2 linked regions of the Alloyangia pacifica genome follow. The protein of the gene in region 1 interacts with the protein of each later gene in a pairwise test. Links are inferred from orthologs where the notes say so. Each region holds a gene or a part of one and is shown in the gene's direction. Other genes may lie near its edges.

Evidence for each region.
Region 2: the proteins of CEW88_RS06050 (region 1) and ccmE interact in binary tests that used the Escherichia coli proteins (3 or more experiments, as listed by UniProt). The link is inferred for Alloyangia pacifica from one-to-one orthologs.

The regions. Positions count from the first base shown.
Region 1 is NZ_CP022189.1:1,255,434-1,264,224, forward strand. What follows is about bases 4,544-7,419. They hold CEW88_RS06050 (heme ABC transporter permease), read left to right. Parts: upstream 4,544-5,555; coding sequence 5,556-6,284; downstream 6,285-7,419. Other genes in these bases: ccmA (heme ABC exporter ATP-binding protein CcmA), read left to right, coding at 4,544-4,821; ccmB (heme exporter protein CcmB), read left to right, coding at 4,818-5,474; ccmD (heme exporter protein CcmD), read left to right, coding at 6,281-6,439; CEW88_RS06060 (DsbE family thiol:disulfide interchange protein), read left to right, coding at 6,432-6,983; CEW88_RS06065 (NUDIX hydrolase), read left to right, coding at 7,054-7,419. Also shown: CEW88_RS06015 (trypsin-like serine peptidase), read right to left, coding at 1-179; preprotein translocase subunit YajC, read left to right, coding at 394-681; protein translocase subunit SecD, read left to right, coding at 707-2,368; protein translocase subunit SecF, read left to right, coding at 2,372-3,340; CEW88_RS06035 (Mth938-like domain-containing protein), read left to right, coding at 3,705-4,058; more of ccmA, read left to right, coding at 4,207-4,543; more of CEW88_RS06065, read left to right, coding at 7,420-7,593; CEW88_RS06070 (heme-dependent oxidative N-demethylase family protein), read left to right, coding at 7,598-8,329; CEW88_RS06075 (hypothetical protein), read right to left, coding at 8,326-8,791. UniProt on the Escherichia coli protein: Required for the export of heme to the periplasm for the biogenesis of c-type cytochromes.
Region 2 is NZ_CP022189.1:1,848,172-1,857,103, reverse strand. Bases 2,807-5,728 are described here. They hold ccmE (cytochrome c maturation protein CcmE), read left to right. Parts: upstream 2,807-4,000; coding sequence 4,001-4,456; downstream 4,457-5,728. Other genes in these bases: CEW88_RS08865 (GNAT family N-acetyltransferase), read right to left, coding at 5,340-5,728; map (type I methionyl aminopeptidase), read left to right, coding at 4,583-5,332; murI (glutamate racemase), read left to right, coding at 2,983-3,795. In the rest of the region: CEW88_RS08885 (indolepyruvate ferredoxin oxidoreductase family protein), read left to right, coding at 1-2,759; more of CEW88_RS08865, read right to left, coding at 5,729-5,840; grxD (Grx4 family monothiol glutaredoxin), read right to left, coding at 5,862-6,227; CEW88_RS08855 (BolA/IbaG family iron-sulfur metabolism protein), read right to left, coding at 6,298-6,540; xth (exodeoxyribonuclease III), read right to left, coding at 6,665-7,474; CEW88_RS08845 (DUF6749 family protein), read left to right, coding at 7,804-8,139; CEW88_RS08840 (DUF6902 family protein), read left to right, coding at 8,225-8,932. UniProt on the Escherichia coli protein: Heme chaperone required for the biogenesis of c-type cytochromes. Transiently binds heme delivered by CcmC and transfers the heme to apo-cytochromes in a process facilitated by CcmF and CcmH.

The DNA.
Region 1 (8,791 bases):
TAGCCGTGGGTGTTGACCCGGCCGATCGCCTGCCACCCGGCGTGGTCTTCGGGCGGCAGCGGCAGGGGGGCCTGCGCTGCGGCTGGCAGGGCGAGGAAGAGACGGGCGAGGAAGAGAAGGGCGAGGAAGAGAAGGGCGGTAAGGAGGCGCGGGAGCCGCGCTTTGCGGGATCGTGTCATCGGAGCATGGGCGTCTTCCGCTGGCGGCGCAGCGGAAGGTAGAGGTCCGACGGGAACACGTCCATCACGCACACGTGTGTGCATGGCGCGCGCATCGCCCGCGCATGCGGTGCGCCCCGTCCCATCGCGCCTTGCATCGGCGGAGGATCGCACATAGGTTCCGGCCAAATTTTGCGGGGGGTGTCCCCCATATAACACCAAGAGGAGCCCGCCCATGGATGGCAGCGCAGTCGCCCAGTTCGTCCCCCTGATCCTGATCTTCGGCATCATGTATTTCCTGCTGATCCGTCCGCAGCAGAAGAAAGTGAAAGAGCACCAGAAGATGGTCAGCGCCCTGCGTCGCGGCGATCAGATTGTCACCCAAGGCGGCCTCATCGGCAAGGTGGTGAAGGTCAAGGAAGGCGGCGAGGTCGAGGTCGAGATCGCCGAGGGCGTCAAGGTCCGCGTGATCCAGAGCACAGTTGCTCAGGTCCTGTCGAAGACCGAGCCCGCCGAGTCCTGATTCCAACGCGAAAGCGCCCCAGACAATGCTTCAGATCGATCTTTGGAAACGCCTGACCATCTGGGCGCTCGTGATCGTAGGGCTGGCCTTGGCCAGCCCTAACCTGTTCTACAACAGGGTAGAATCCCACAATGACGCGGTTGCCGCCATCGAAAAGTCGGGTGCCACGCCCGAGCGCGAGGCGGCCGCCGCGAGCTGGCCAAGCTGGCTGCCCTCCGGGTTGGTCAACCTCGGCCTCGACCTCCGCGGCGGGGCCCATCTGCTCGCTGAGGTAAAGGTTGCCGACGTCTACGCCTCGCGGCTCGAGGCGCTCTGGCCCGACGTGCGCGACATCCTGCGCCCCGAGCGCGATAGGGTCGGCACCATCCGCCTGCAGCCCTCACCGGCCGGCGAGCTGCGCGTGCGCATCTCCAACCCCGACGGCATGGCCCGCGCGCTGGAGCTGGTGCGCGGTCTCGCGCGTCCGGTGACCTCGCTCACTGGCGCCGGCTCCAACGACCTCGAGGTCAGCGGGCAGGGCGACGAGATCGTCGTGACCCTTTCGGAGGCCGAGAAACAGGCCACCGACGAGCGCACCATGCAGCAGTCGCTGGAAATCATCCGCCGCCGGATCGATGAGGTTGGCACCCGCGAGCCGACGATCCAGCGGCAGGGCAGCGACCGCATCCTGATCCAGGTGCCGGGAATCGGCTCGGCCGCCGAGCTCAAGGACATCATCGGCACCACCGCCCAGCTGACCTTCCAGCCGGTCGTCAGCCGCACCACCAACGCCGACACCACCCCCGGCGTGGGCAACGAGCTCTTGCCCGCGATGAACGAGGAGGGGGTCTACTACGTGCTCGAGCAGGCGCCCGTCGTCACCGGCGAGGAGCTGACCGACAGCCAGCCGAGCTTCGACCAGAACGGCCGGCCGGCGGTGACCTTCCGCTTCAACCCGAGCGGCGCGCGCAAGTTCGGCGATTACACCGCCGCCAACATCGGCTCGCCCTTCGCCATCGTTCTCGACGACGAGGTGATCTCGGCCCCGGTGATCCAGAGCCACATCCCCGGCGGCTCGGGCATCATCACCGGCCAGTTCTCGGTTGAGGAATCCACAAACCTCGCCGTGCTGCTGCGCGCCGGGGCGCTGCCCGCCGGGCTCGACTTCCTCGAGGAGCGGACCATCGGTCCGGAACTGGGGCAGGACAGCATCGAAGCGGGCAAGCTGGCGACAGGCGTGGCCTTCGTCGCGGTGCTCGGCTTCATGTGGGCGAGCTACGGGCTCTTCGGCATCTTCGCAAATATCGCGCTCATCGTGAACGTCGGGCTGATCTTCGGCCTGCTGTCGATGATCGGCGCGACGCTGACGCTGCCCGGCATCGCCGGCATCGTGCTGACCGTCGGTATGGCGGTGGACGCCAACGTGCTGATCTTCGAGCGTATCCGCGAGGAACTGAAGACCGCGCGCGGTCCGGCCCGGGCCATCGAGCTTGGCTATGAAAAGGCGCTGTCGGCCATCGTCGACGCCAACATCACCACCATCATCACGGCGATCATCCTCTATGTCATGGGCTCGGGTCCGGTGCGCGGTTTCGCCATCACCCTCGGCCTCGGCATCGTCACCTCGGTCTTCACCGCGATCTATGTCACCCGGCTGCTGATCTCGATGTGGTTCGAACGCCGCCGTCCCAAAACCATCGAGGTCTGAGCCATGCGTCTTCGTGTCATTCCCGACAATACGAGCTTCGACTTCTTCAAGCGCTGGAAGCTGTGGTTCGGCATCTCCGGCCTGATGATCGTGCTGGCGCTGGTCAGCTTCGGCGTGCGCGGCCTGAACTACGGCATCGACTTCCGCGGCGGCACCACCATCCGCACGCAGAGCGCCGAGGTGGTGGACGTTGGCGCCTACCGCGACGCGCTCGGCGCGCTGGGGCTGGGCGACGTGGTGATCTCCGAGGTATTCGACCCGTCCTTCGGACCGGATCAGAACGTCGCCATGGTCCGCATCCAGGCGCAGGACGAGGAAGAGGCCGTCACCCCCGAGACCATCGCTCAGGTCGAGGCGGCGCTGCAGGGCGTTGCACCGGACATCGAGTTCGTCTCGGTGGAATCCGTCGGCCCCAAGGTGTCGGGCGAGTTGATCTGGACCGCGGTCGAGGCGGTGGTTCTGGCCATCGGCGCGGTGCTGATCTACATCTGGCTGCGCTTCGAATGGCAGTTCGCGCTCGGCGCGGTGCTGGCGCTGGTGCACGACGTGGTGCTGACGATCGGCGTCTTCTCCGAGCTTCAGATGAAGTTCGACCTGACCACCATCGCGGCGCTGCTGACCATCGTCGGCTATTCGCTCAACGACACCGTCGTGGTCTTCGACCGTGTCCGCGAGAACCTCATCAAGTACAAGAAAACCGAGCTCAAGGAGGTGCTGAACCTCTCGATTAACGAGACTCTCAGCCGGACCTTCATGACCTCCTTCACCACGCTGCTGGCGCTCTTCGCGCTCTTCGCGCTGGGGGGGGACGTTATCCGCGGATTCGTCTTCGCGATGATCTGGGGCGTCTTCGTGGGGACTTACTCCTCGGTCTTCGTCGCCTCGACCGTGCTGCTCTGGCTCGGCGTCAAACGCGACTGGAGCAAGACCGAGGCAGAGGCCGAGGCCAAGAAGACCGGCAGCAGCGTCTGAGCCGGCCTGCGGGGCCGGGAGACCGGCCACGGCGCGCCCCGAGACGTGCAATCTCGGGCCGGACTGCCGGTTTTTGCGCCGGTGCGCGAGCAAAGCCCTAGACTTTGGTCTAGGGCTTTGTCGCTTTCGTATATCCCCGCTATGCTTGCCCTCCACCTGCGCCGCCCGCTGCCCGCCCCAAGCAGTGGGGCAATGGTCGCGCGGGGTAATTAGCTTTGATTTTTCATGTTTCGGCCTTATGCTGCCGCAGCGCGGCATGATCATGCTTCGTGCATCGTTTCGGGAGGGGTGCACAGCGGGATCGGCGCGATCACAGGGACCGCGGTCCGCTTCGGGCCGCCTGTATGGGACCAGGGGAAGAACCATGCGGATGAATGAAATCAACTTCAGCGACGCGATGCCGGTCGAAGGCTACGGCCCGGGATTTTTCCGCATTGGCGGGCGTCCTGTCGACGGCGGCGTCTGCCTCTCTCCCGATGGCATGAAGCCTTGGGCGGGACTGTCGGACGAGGACACGCTGGTCTCGCTCGCGGGCAAGATCGACGTGCTCTTCGTCGGCACGGGGGGCGACATCGCGTTGCTGCCCAAGACGCTGTCGAGCCGGCTCGAAGAAGCGGGCGTCGGGGTCGAGGTGATGAACTCTCCCTCGGCCTGCCGCACCTACAACGTGCTGCTGGGCGAGGGACGCCGGGTGGCCTTGGCGGCCATGCCCGTCTGACCTGGCATCTTCAGAGCCTTAGCCAATCCGGCCGCGCCCGCGGCGCCTGTGCCGGACCAGCCATGACCTTGCAACAGCTTGTCACGGCGCGGCTTTCGCGCTTTCCCGGGCCATTCGGCTGGGGTAAGCCCGTGGCATGACCCTGCCCATGACCCTGACTGTTCGCGATCTGGCCGTCGCCCGGGGCGGCGTGCCCGTGCTGGAGCGGCTGAGCTTCACGCTCTCCTCCGGGCGCGCACTCGTGCTGCGCGGGCCGAACGGCTCGGGCAAGACCACCTTGCTGCGCACCATCGCCGGGCTGCAACCGGCCTTCGAGGGCAAGATCGAGGGGGCGGGCGAACGCATCGCCTATGCCGCTCATTCCGATGGTCTGAAATCCATGCTCTCGGTCACCGAGAACCTGCGCTTCTGGGCGCAGGTCTTTGCGCAGACCGACATCGAGGCCGCTCTCGAGGCCTTCGACCTGCGCGGGCTCGAGGAGCGCATGGCCGGGACGCTTTCTGCCGGGCAGAAGCGCCGCTTGGGCCTGGCCCGGCTGATGGTGACCGGGCGCCCGGTCTGGGTGCTGGACGAGCCGACGGTCTCGCTCGACACGGCCTCGGTGGCGCGCTTTGCCGAGGCGGTGCGCGGCCATCTCGCAGCGGGCGGCTCGGCGCTGCTGGCAACCCATATCGATCTGGGACTCGACGAGGCAGAGGTCCTTGACGTCACCCCCTTCAAGGCCGCGCCCCGGGTGTCTCTGGAAGATGAGGCCTTCTTGTGATTGCGCTTCTTCTCAGGGACTTGCGGCTCGCGGTTCGCGCGGGTGGGGGCTTTGGCCTCGGACTTGCCTTTTTCCTCGTCGTCACCGTCCTCATCCCCTTCGGCGTCGGCCCCGAGACCGGCCTGCTGAGCCGCATTGCGCCGGGCGTCTTGTGGATCGGCGCGCTGCTGGCCTGCCTGCTGTCGCTCGACCGCATCTTCGCGCTCGACTGGGAGGACGGCTCGCTCGACCTTCTGGCCACGGCGCCGCTGCCGCTGGAGGGAATCGTCACGATCAAGGCGCTGGCCCATTGGATCACCACCGGCCTGCCCCTTGTGCTTGCCGCGCCCGCGCTCGGCGTGTTGCTGAGCCTGCCGCCCTCGGGATACCTCTGGGTGCTGGTCTCGCTGGCACTCGGCACACCGGCGCTTTCAGTCATCGGCACCTTCGGCGCGGCGCTGACCGTAGGGCTGAAACGGGGCGGGCTGCTGCTGTCGATCCTCGTGCTGCCGCTTTATGTGCCGACGCTGATCTTCGGCGCAGAGGTCGCGCGACGCGGGGCCGAGGGGCTGGCGGTGCAGACGCCACTGCTGATGCTGGCCGGGATCAGCTTCGGCACATTGGCGCTGTTGCCTTTCGCCAGCGCCGCGGTGCTGAGGATCAACCTGCGCTGAGAGGTCACAGGGCGCCGGCAAGCATTGCCGCTGCCGAATATTTGAAGTGTAAAGAGGCGCGAGCTGGGCTAGGGGAGCCGCATGTCGATCTGGGAATACGCCAATCCGGTGAAGTTCATCCGCACCACCGACCGCATCCTGCCCTGGGTGTCGGTCGCGGCAGTGGTTTGCCTCGGGGTGGGGCTGGTCTGGGGTTATTTCTTCACGCCAGACGACTACCGGCAGGGCGCCACGGTCAAGATCATCTACCTGCACGTGCCCGCCGCGCTGATGGCGATCAATGCCTGGATCATGATGCTGGCCGCCTCGCTGATCTGGATCGTTCGCCGCCACCACGTCTCGGCGCTGGCGGCGCGCGCCGCCGCACCGATCGGGGCAACCTTCACCGTCATCGCGCTGGCCACCGGCGCGCTCTGGGGACAGCCGATGTGGGGGACCTGGTGGGCCTGGGACCCGCGGCTCACCTCTTTCCTGATCCTCTTCCTGTTCTACCTTGGCTACATGGCGCTGTGGTCGGCGATCGAGAACGATGACACCGCGGCGGATTTGACCTCGATCCTCTGCCTTGTCGGCTCGGTCTTCGCGCTCTTGTCGCGCTACGCGGTGCTGTTCTGGAACCAGGGACTGCACCAGGGCGCCTCGCTGTCGCTGGACAAGGAAGAGAACGTCGCCGACGTCTTCTGGTATCCGCTGCTGGTCTGCATCGCCGGTTTCGTGTTGCTTTTCGTGGCGCTGGTCTTCCTGCGCACGCAGACCGAAATCCGCGCCCGCCGGTCGCGCGCGCTGCTGGCACGGGAGGGCCGGACATGATGCCCGATCTGGGGAAATACGCCTTTGCCGTGCTCGCCTCCTACGGGGTGAGCCTGGCGCTGATCAGTGCGCTGGTCGCTGTGAGCCTGCGCCGCTCCCGCCGCGTCCGGGCCGAACTCGAAAAGATCGAACAGAGGGTGAAACGCCATGGCTAAGGTCTCGCCCCTGATGGTGATTCCGCCGCTGATCTTCGCCGGATTCGCGGTGATGGCCTATTTCGGCATGCAGCGCGGCGATCCCAACTCACTGCCGTCCACCTTCATCGGCAAGCCGGCTCCGGCCTTGCCCCCGGCAACGCTCGACGGCTTTGCCCCGGTGGCGGATGCGGATCTGCGCACCGGCGAGGTGACCGTGGTGAACTTCTGGGCGAGCTGGTGCCCGCCGTGCCGCGCAGAGCATCCGGTGCTGCTGCACCTGCAGGAGCAGGACGTGCGCATCGTGGGCGTGAACTACAAGGACAAGACCGGGGCCGCCTCGGGCTACCTGACCGAAGACGGCTCGCCCTTTATCGGTGTGCCTTTTGATCCGCAGGGCCGCGCGGCGATCGAATGGGGGGTAACCGGCCCGCCCGAGACCTTCATCCTCGGCGGCGACGGCACGGTGCTGCACAAGCACGTCGGCCCTCTGGCCGGCACGCTCTACACCGAGGACTTCCTGCCTGCGCTGGAACAGGCGCTGGGGCGTGACCTCGAGCCCTGAGCGCGTGGACCATGGAGACAATGACAGGGCCGGGGGCATCGCTTCCGGCCTTGGCGCGCAAGGAGCGAAAATGACCGATCTGCCGTGGACCATGGATCTGCGCGACGCGCGCGACCGGCAGAACTGGGCGGCGCTCGGGGCGCTGATGACGCGCGGGGCCGATCCTTATGCCCGAGACCCGATGGAGGATCACGTCACCGGCTCGGGCTTCGTGGTCTCTCCCTGCCGGGGCTTCACGCTTCTGATGCATCACGCCAAGCTGGGCCGCTGGCTGCAGCCCGGCGGACATTGCGACGGCGATCCGGACGTGGCGGGGGTGGCCGCGCGCGAGATCGTCGAAGAGACCGGTTTGTCCCCTCGCCTGCTATCGCCGCGACTTTTCGACATCGACATCCACGAGATCCCCGCCCGCGCTGATGAGCCCGCACATTTTCACTACGATTTGCGGTTTCTCTTCGAGGCTGACCCTGCGAACCCCTTGCATGGGAACGCGGAATCACACGACCTTCGCTGGGTGGCTCTGGATGATCTGCCGCGCTACGCGCCGCAGCGCTCTGTCTGCGTGCTGCGCGAGAAGCTGCCCCTCTGGAGGGCCGAGAGCGGAGAATGACGTGATGATCGTGCAGGCACGGATTCCCCATGACCTGACTCAGATGAAGCCACTGCCAGGGATCGCTCCGCTCGATCCGGCGGCCTGGCTGCAGGTCGACGATGCCTATGCCGCGCAGATGGCGGAACGCGAGCGCCTGCTGGCGACGCAGCGCGCGGCGGTTCTGGCGATCGAGCCCGACGCGATGCCCGCCGCGCAGGAACTGCTCGAGGTGGTTCTGGCGCATCTGCCCGCGTCCTTCACGCGCAAAGGCGAGGTGGTGACCCGGCCCGACGGCGTCGAGGTGGCGCTCGACCGGAACGACCCCATGGGCACGCTCGGCGTGCTGGTTCAGGAAGACCTGTGCCTGCTGCAGAAACGCGGCGACGAACATGTTCTGACAGGGGCGGCGCTCTGCTTCCCGGCGGGCTGGCGGCTGGCGGATAAGATCTCGCGTCCGCTCAGTGTCATCCACGTTCCGATTCCCGAGTATGATGACAACATCGGCCGCCGGGTGCAGAGGCTCTTCGACGGGGTGGGCCCGGGTAAACCGCTGGTGCGTTTCAACCGGCTGTTTCACGACGATCCCACGCTGTTCCAGCCGGGGCCGCGGCGCAGCAACACGGACCGGGCCAACCCCGCGACCGCGCCCTATCTGCGCTCGGAGCGTCAGTGCCTCGTGCGGCTGCCCGAAACGGAGGCGGTGGTCTTCTCGATCCACACCTTCGTCGTCGAGCGCGGGCCCGACACGCCTTAGAGCGTCAGGTTCAGCAGTCCGGCATTGTCGAGGAAGACCCCGAGGACGGTGAAGCTGAGGAATTGCGTCGCGAGGCGAATGTCCATCCCGCGTGTTAGAGCGACGGCGGCCAGCACCAAGGCGACGGGCAGGTTGATCATCGCCAGAAGCCCGGTCATCGCCCAGGCGGCCAGCGACAGCCGCGTCTGCGCCGGATCGGACACCGCAACGACCATGGGCAGCCCCGAGGCCCTGGGAATGGTCGGCTCGGCGGGATCGGTCAGCGTCTCGGCCATGGCGTCTCGGATTCCCTCGGCCAGCAGCTTCTCGGCTGCGGGGTCGATCGGCGCAAGTCGCTTGCGCGGCGGGCGGGTGAGTTGGTCGGGCAAGGTCTCTGGCGAGAGCCGGGTCCGGGGAGAGAGCCACTCGATCTCGGTTGCCGCACACAGCGGCGAGAGCCGGCGCACCGCCTCGAGCAGCAGC
Region 2 (8,932 bases), 590 kb from region 1 along the record:
TGGTGACACCCGAGTTCCAATTGCCCGAAGGCGGGCTGAACATCCGCCTCGGCGACACGCCGCACGCGCAGGAAGCGCGGATGATCGACTACAAGCGCTTCGCGGCCGAAGCGTTCTCGCGCGCGAACGGCATGGACAAGCGCGTCTGGGGCAAGCCCGGCGCCAAGATTGGCCTCGTCGCCGCGGGCAAGAACTGGCTCGACCTGCAGCACGCCATGTCGCTGCTGAACATCGACGAGGCCGAGGCCGAGCGTCTTGGCCTCACCACCTACAAGGTGGGCCAGACCTTCCCGCTCGACATGAAGGGCTTCCACGACTGGGCCGAGGGGCTCGAGCTGATCGTCATCGTCGAGGAAAAGCGCAAGCTGATCGAGGTGCAGGTCAAGGAAGCGATCTTCGACGACCGTCGCGGCCGCCGGGTCTATGGCTGGTACAAGGGCGGGGCAGGCGGCATGCACCGCGAAGAGCTCTTCCCCACCCGCGGCGCGCTCGATCCGGTGTGGATCGCGCAGAAGCTCGGCGAGATCTTCGTCGAGGAGGGCCGCGGCACCGAGGGCATCAAGGCCGGGCTTTCGGCGCTCGACGAGGCGCGCAAGGCCGACAACGCCCCCGACCTCGCGGCACGGCTGCCGTATTTCTGCTCGGGCTGTCCGCACAACACCTCGACCAAGCTGCCCGAGGGCGCGCGCGCCTATGCCGGGATCGGCTGCCACTACATGGTGCAATGGATGGACCGCGAGACCACCGGCTTCACCCACATGGGCGGCGAAGGGGTGAACTGGGTCGGCGAGGCGCCCTTCTCCAAGCGCAGCCATGTCTTCCAGAACCTCGGCGACGGCACCTACAACCACTCCGGTTCGCTGGCGATCCGTGCCGCGCTCGCCGCGGGCACCAACATCACCTACAAGATCCTCTACAATGACGCCGTCGCCATGACTGGCGGCCAGCCCAACGAGGGCGGGCTGACGGCAGACCGCATCGCCCGCGAGCTGAAGGCCATGGGCGTCGAGCATCTCGCGGTGGTCTACGACGAGAAGGAGGAGGTGAACTTCGACCTCTTCCCCCGCGGCATCGAGAAATTCGAGCGCGCCGAGATGGACGCCGTGCAGAAGCGCTTTGAGAAGATCGGCGGCGTTTCGGTCATCCTCTATATCCAGACCTGCGCTGCCGAGAAGCGCCGCCGCCGCAAGAAGGGCACCTTCCCCGACCCTGACAAGCGGGTCTTCATCAACACCGATGTCTGCGAGGGCTGCGGCGATTGCGGCGTGCAATCGAACTGCGTCTCGATCGTCCCCGCCGGAACGGAGCTGGGTCGCAAGCGGGCCATTGACCAGTCGAGCTGCAACAAGGACTATTCCTGCCTCAAGGGCTTTTGTCCCTCCTTCGTCACCCTCAAGGGCGCGAAGATGCGCAAGGGCGAGACCGCCGAGATCGACCTGCCGCATCTGCCGCAGCCGCAACTGCCGCAGATCGACAAGACCCACAACGTGGTGATCACCGGCGTCGGCGGCACCGGCGTGGTGACCGTGGGCGCGGTGCTGGCGCAGGCGGCGCAGATCGCCGGCATGGGTGCGGGCATGATGGAGATGGCGGGCCTCGCCCAGAAGGGCGGCGCGGTGCACATCCACCTGCGGCTTGCAAAGCGCCCCGAGGACATCTCGGCGGTGCGCGTGGCGACCGGTGAGGCCGACGCGCTGATCGGCGGCGACCTCGTGGTCAGCGCCGGGGCCAAGACGCTGGGGCTGACGAAACGCGGCCGCACCGGGGCGGTGGTCAACGGACACGAGATCATCACCGGCGAGTTCACCCGCGACACCGAGTTCCAGCTTCCATTCGACCAGCTCCGCGTGGCGCTCGAGGCGCGAATGCAGGACCGGCTGGCGATCTTCGACGCGACCGAGCTGGCACGGATCGCCATGGGCGACTCGATCTTCTCGAACATGATGATCCTCGGCGCCGCCTGGCAGCAGGGGCTCCTGCCGCTGCCGCATGATGCCATCGAGGAGGCGATCCGCCTCAACGGCGCGGCGGTGGAGCGCAACCTGCGCGCCTTCGAGATCGGCCGTTGGGCGGTGGTCCACCCTGCCGAGGCCGCGGCGTTGATCACCCCCAAGGTGGTGGAGAAGCCGAAGTCGCTGGACGAGAAGATCGCCTTCCGTGAAGCGCATCTTGCGGTCTACCAGAACAGGCGGCTGGCGAAGAAATACCGCGCCCTGCTCGACGGCATACCCGACAAGCGCCTGCGCGAGGCGGTGGCCAAGGGCTACCACAAGCTGCTCGCCTACAAGGACGAGTACGAGGTGGCCCGCATGCATCTCGAGACCCGCAAGAAGGCCGAACAGACCTTCGAGCCCGGCTTCGAGATGAGCTTCCACCTTGCCCCGCCGATGCTCTCCAAGGAAGGCTCCGACGGCCGTCCGCAGAAGAAGACCTATGGCGAGGGCATGCTGAAGGCCTTCGGCTTGCTGGCAAAGCTGAAGTGGCTGCGCGGCACTGCGCTCGACCCCTTTGGCCGCACGGCGGAGCGGAAGATGGAGCGCGCCCTCATCGCGCAATACGAGCGCGACATGGCCGAGGTGCTGCCCAAGGTGAGGCCCGAGACGCTCGACGCCACGGTCGCGCTCGCCGAACTGCCGCTGCAGATCCGCGGCTACGGCCCGGTGAAGGAAAAGGCCGAACGCGCTGCCGCCAAGCGTCGCGAAGAGCTGCTTGCCGCCATACACGCCGGCGGCAGCTCCATGGTCAGGGCTGCCGAATAGGCGCAGAGGTCTCGCGCCTTTCTTGCAGGGCAAGATACCCCCGGAGTCCCGGGTCAGTGCCCCCGCGTCCCGCGCCCTCCCGGGGGCGCGGGCGTCGCCACAGGGCGCAATGGATCTCCATCCCAAAGCGCCGTAAGACCGGTCTTCGGGGCTTGCGCCACGTGAGTCGGCGCAGCGTCACGTGAGGCAGGCCGGGTGTGCGTCCCGGCAAGGAGGGCAGAGAATGGCGGTTGGTGTGTTTGATTCCGGGCTTGGCGGGCTCACGGTTCTCGACGCGGTCGCAAAGCGGCTGCCCGAGGTGCCGCTGGTCTACTATGGCGACAACCGGCACGCGCCCTATGGCGTGCGCGACGCGGATGACATCTATAAACTGACCGTCGATGCGGTGCACCGCCTCTGGGACGCGGGCTGCGATCTGGTGATCCTCGCCTGCAACACCGCCTCGGCGGCGGCGCTGCGCCGGATGCAGGAGGGCGGCCTGCCCAAGGGCAAGCGCGTCCTGGGGGTCTTCGTGCCGCTGATCGAGGCGCTGACCGAGCGGCAATGGGGCGACAACTCGCCGCCGCGCGAGGTCGCGGTGCAGCACGTCGCGCTCTTTGCCACGCCGGCCACGGTGCGCTCGCGTGCCTTCCAGCGCGAGCTGGCCTTCCGTGCCATCGGCGTCGACGTCGAGGCGCAGGCCTGTGGCGGTCTCGTCGATGCCATCGAAGAGGGTGACATGATCCTCGCCGAGGCGCTGGTGCGCAGCCACGTCGAGGCGCTGAAACGCAAGATGCCCGAGCCGCAGGCGGCGATCCTTGGCTGTACCCACTATCCGCTGATGCTCGAGGTCTTCCAGGAGGCTCTGGGAGAGGGAGTCGCGGTCTATTCGCAGGCGAACCTCGTGGCAGAGTCGCTTGCCGACTACCTCCAGCGCCATCCAGACATGTACGGCAGCGGGACCGAGAGCCGTTTCCTGACCACCGGCGATCCGCGCAAGGTCTCGGTGCATGCGACCCAGTTCCTCAAGCGGCCTTTGAGCTTCGAGGCTGCCTAGCGCCCGCCCCCGACGGGCACGACAGGGCGGGGCGTGCTGCTCGCGGGCAGGACAAAGCGGGCGCGCAGGCCCCACACCTCGGGGATAGTTCCGTCTCGAAGAGCGGGCGGGCCGCGGCGCGGTGACGCAATTTGATTTGGAGCGGTGCTCTCGGCGCCTTAAGGTGCCATATAGAGAGAACCGCATGCATGTCGGGGGGAAGGCAATGGGTCTCAAATCGCTGAAGAAGCAGCGGCGCATCCAGGTCGTGGCGCTGGCCGCGGTGGCGCTGGTCGTCTCGACCGCGCTGATCGGCTATGCGATGCGCGACGGGATCAACTTCTTCCGCTCGCCGAGCCAGGTGGTCGAGGCACCGCCCTCGCCGAACGAGACCTTCCGCATTGGCGGGCTGGTCGAGGAAGGCTCGCTCGTGCGCGGCCAGGGGCATGAGATCAGCTTCTCGGTGACCGATGGCGGCGCCTCGGTGCCGGTGGTCTTCGAGGGCGTGCTGCCGGACCTCTTCGACGAGAACCAGGGCATGGTCGGCACCGGGCGCTATGTCGATGGCGTGTTCCGGGCGAGCGAGATCCTCGCCAAGCACGACGAAACCTACATGCCCAAAGAGGTGATCGACGCGCTGAAGGAACAGGGCGTCTACGAGGATCCCAACGCCGGGAGCTGACACTGCCTTGGCGCTTAGGCGTATCGGCTGCGGATTGCAGCTGGTGCAAGCGGGCTGCCCGCTTGTGACGGAAGACATTGCCGCCGCTTCCGGCTAGTCTGCGCCCTCGCAACGTGGGATTTGCAGATGACGATCAACGACATGGACGACCTTGCCGGGCTGAAGGACATCGGCCGGATCGTCGCGAACGCCCTGCAGGGCATGGCGAAGGCGATCGAGCCGGGCATGACGACGCTGGAGCTCGACGAGATCGGCCGCGCGATGCTCGAAGCCGAGGGTGCGCAATCGGCTCCCGAGACGAGCTACAACTTCCCCGGCGCCACCTGCATCAGCATCAACGAGGAGATCGCCCACGGCATCCCCGGTCCGCGGGTGATCCAGCGCGGCGATCTGGTGAACATCGACGTCTCGGCCTCGAAGGCCGGGATCTTTGCCGACACCGGCGCGACCTTTCGGGTGGCGCCGGTGAAAGCGCCACTCGACCGGCTGTGCCGCGATGGCAAGAAAGCCATGCAGATCGGCATTGCACAGGTTGGCGCGGATCGGCCTCTCGCGGGGATCGGCGCGGCCATCGGGCGGTTTGCCGGCAGCAAGGGCTACACGCTGATCCGCAATCTCGCCAGCCACGGTGTCGGCCATTCCCTGCATGAATACCCCGAAGAGATCCCTACCTGGCCCGTGCGCGGCGAGCGGCGGCGGATCACCAAGGGGCTGGTGCTCACCGTCGAGCCGTTTTTGTCGATGGGAGGGCAGTGGGCCAGCGAGGGCGAGGACGGCTGGACGCTCTACAGCGAGCCCTGCGCGCCGGTCGTGCAATACGAGCACACGGTGGTCGCGACCGAAACCGGCGCGCTGGTGGTCACCCAGCCGGGATGACCCGTGTTCAAGGCGTTCGTTCGAAAAAGCGCAGGTGCGGCAGCGCCACGTCCGGGATGGGCTGGTAGGGGCCGCGCTCGACAAAGCCCAGCTTGGCGTAGAGGTGGCAGGCGGCAGCCAGCGTCTTCATCGTGTCGAGCCGCAGAAGCGGCGCACCGGCGGCGCGGGCGCGGGTGGCCAACTCTTCCACCAGCTGAGCCGCGAGCCCTTGGCCGCGCGCCTCGGGGGCGACGTAGACCCGCTTGATCTCGGTGCTGCCGTCGGGCAGCCGCTGCGACATGGCGCAGCCGACCGGGGCGCCCTGGCGCTCGGCCAGCAGAACGGCGTCATGCTTGCCGGGCAGGGCATCCAGCAGCTCGTTGTATGCGGGGTCGGGATAGAAAAGCGCAACCAGCGCCGGGGCGGCGGGATGGTGGGCGCGCAGGTCCTCGCGGTAGGCGAGGCAGAGCGCACGCACGGCGGCGAAATCCTCGGGACTCGCCGCCGTGCGGAGGGTGATCTGGGTCACGTTTGCAGATCCGGACGCGGATCAGGCGTTGGCTTCGCGGATCTTTTCGGCGGCATCCTTGTCGTAGGTCACGCCGCTGGTCTCGAACAGCGTGTCGAGCTCGCCCGAGAGGGTCATCTCGGTGATGATGTCGCAGCCGCCGACAAATTCGCCCTTGATGTAGAGCTGCGGGATCGTCGGCCAGTCCGAGTAATCCTTGATGCCCTGGCGGATGGCGTCATCGGCCAGCACGTTCACGTCGAGGTAGTCGACGCCCATGTAGTTGAGCACGCCTGCGACGCGGCTGGAGAAGCCACATTGCGGCATGGTCTTGGTGCCCTTCATGAAGAGCACCACGTCGTTCGCCTTCACCGTTTCTTCGATACGGGTGGTTGCGTCGGTCGTCATCTCTGTCTCCTGTCTGCGCGCGCCGCCCGGCAGGGGCGCGGCGTGGATGTCTAATCTTGCTGTGTGTGTCTTACTCGGGGGCCTTGGTGGTGAGCGCCAGCGCGTGCAGCTCGCCATGATTGCCGTCCATCTTGCCCTTCAGCGCGGCGTAGACGGCGCGCTGCTGCTGGACACGGTTCTGGCCGCGGAAGCTTTCGTCGATGACCTCCGCGGCATAGTGATTGCCGTCTCCGGCGAGGTCGGTGATGGTGATCTTGGCCTCGGGGAAGGCGGCGCGGATGAGCTGTTCGATCTCCGTCGCTTCTATTGCCATGTGGGCGGACTCCGCTGTCAGACTGTTCTACTCAGATGTAAGACGGGCGCCGCGCGGGTGCAAGCGCGGGCCATTTTCTTGGCTTGGTTCGGGGGCGGAACCGGGACGGACGAGGGGGCGGGGCTCAGAGATCCAGCTCGACCCAGACCGGCACGTGGTCCGACGGCTTGTCGCGGCCGCGGATGTCGCGGTCGATGCCGCAGTCGGTCATCAGGTCGGCGCAGGACGGCGTCATCAGCACGTGGTCGATGCGGATGCCGTTGTTCCGCTGCCAGGCCCCGGCCTGATAATCCCAGAACGAATAATGCCCCGGCCCCTGCACTCGGGCGCGGAAGGCCTCGGTGTAGCCGAGGTTGAGGATGCGGCGGAAGGCGTCGCGGCTCTGCTGGAGGTAGAGCGCGTCGTTCTCCCAGGCCTGCGGCTTGGCGGCATCCTCGGCCTGAGGAATGATGTTGTAGTCGCCGGCCATGAGGGCGGGGGTCTCGTCGGCCAGAAGCTGCTGCGCGCGCGCGTGCAGCCGGTCCATCCAGTCCAGCTTGTAGCCATACTTGCCGTCCCGGATCGGCTGACCATCGGCGTCGAACTCCACCGGGTTGCCGTTCGGCAGGTAGAGCCCGCAGAGGCGCAGGGCCTCCTTCTCTCCCACCACGGTCGCCTCGATCCAGCGCGCCTGCTCGTCGCTGTCGTCGCCGGGCAGGCCGCGGCTCACGTCCTCGAGCGGGTGCTTGGACAGGATCGCCACGCCGTTGAAGCTCTTCATGCCGTGGGTCTCGACGTTGTAGCCGCGCTCCTCGAAAAGCTCGTGCGGGAAGGCCTCGTCGACCGACTTGATCTCCTGCAAGAGCGCGACATCGGGCTGCGCTTCGTCGAGCCAGTCCGTCAGCGCACCGACGCGCGCCTTGATGCCGTTGATGTTGAAGGTGGCGATCTTCATCTGGAGCCCTCCGGAAGTTGCGCCAGCTATCGCGCAAAGCCGGCTGAGGGACAAGTGCGGCGGGCCGGATTCGCGGGTGATTCGGCGGCCGGCACCGACGATTCGTCGCCAATTCTGTGATTTGAATGACGCAGCGGAAACTATCCCCAGAAAAGAATCTTCTGTGGGGAAGAGAGATTGTCGCGCGAAGCGACGAAATTGTAAGTCATTGTTTCTGTGAAGAACTCCTGTATTAATCTACCTTAACAAGAAACCATATTGCCTGAAGCAATCATCGCAAGAAACCCTGAAGCACGTTTCTCGTGTCAATCCAACCAGGGAGAACTTCCATGACTGCTCAACTCAAGCAATTCGTGACCGCAGAAGCGCAGCACCGTGTCGAGGCCGATATGTTCGGCGGCGAGGGCTGCGCCATGTTCACCTCGGGCGCGGCGCCTGCCGAGGCCGAAACGCTGCTCGGCGGCGGGATCGAGATGTTCACCTCCGGGGCAGCACCTGCCGGCGTCGAGATCGCCTCGGGAGAGGGTGCGGCGCTCTTTACTTCGGGCGCCGGGCCGGTGACCGCCGCGGGCGAGGCGGTCGGTCTCTTCACCTCCGGCGCTGCGCCGCTGCGCTCGGAGCTCGGCGCCGGCGACGCCACGGCGCTCTTCACATCGGGCGCCTGAGCCCGTCGCGCACGGGCGGGCACCGTCTTGGTGCCCGCCTGTCCCTTGCCTGTTTCCCGCACGCCCGCGCAGAAAGGCCCTCCGCATGTCCAATGTCATCGCCCTCCACCCGGTGCCGCGCATCGCCGACCCGGACACGCGCATCGCGGCGCTGATCGCCTGTTTCGCGCAGCATCGGCGCAGCGAGGAGGATGTGTTCTGGCTCAAGGAGAACGCCGAGCTGCTCAACATCCTCGACTGCACCGGCGCGGCGACATGGGCCGGGATCGGCCCCCGGGCGCTGCTGCCGCATGTCGAGTTTTATGCCAGCGCAGAGGCGCGGCTGGCCTTCTTCCCGCAATACTACCGCTTCCTGCTGTCCATGGTGCTCGATCTCGAAGACCTCGGCATGCCGGGCGAGACCGGGGCGCGCATGGCGCAGAGCATAGCCGCGTCCGCTGCGCCCGGCGCAGAGCTGTCGGATCTGCAGCGCATGGAAGCGCGGCGGCTGCTGGCGCGGCGGGGGGTCTCCGGTCCGGCCGATCTGGGCCTCGAGGACCGGCTGCGCGGCTTCTGCGCCCGGCCCGGTATCTTTGCGCTGCCGAATAAGAAGGCCGCCTACGAGCTTACCCATATCGTGTTCTACCTCAGCGAATACGGGCGCCGCGATCCGCGGCTGGAGTCCGAGGCACTGACCAGCCTGCACTTCGCGGGCAACCTTGCCTTTCTCGAGCAGAACTCCGACCTGCTGGCCGAGGTCTGCATTGCGCTGCGCTACGCTGGGGAGCTGCCGCCGCCGCTCTGGACCGGCTGG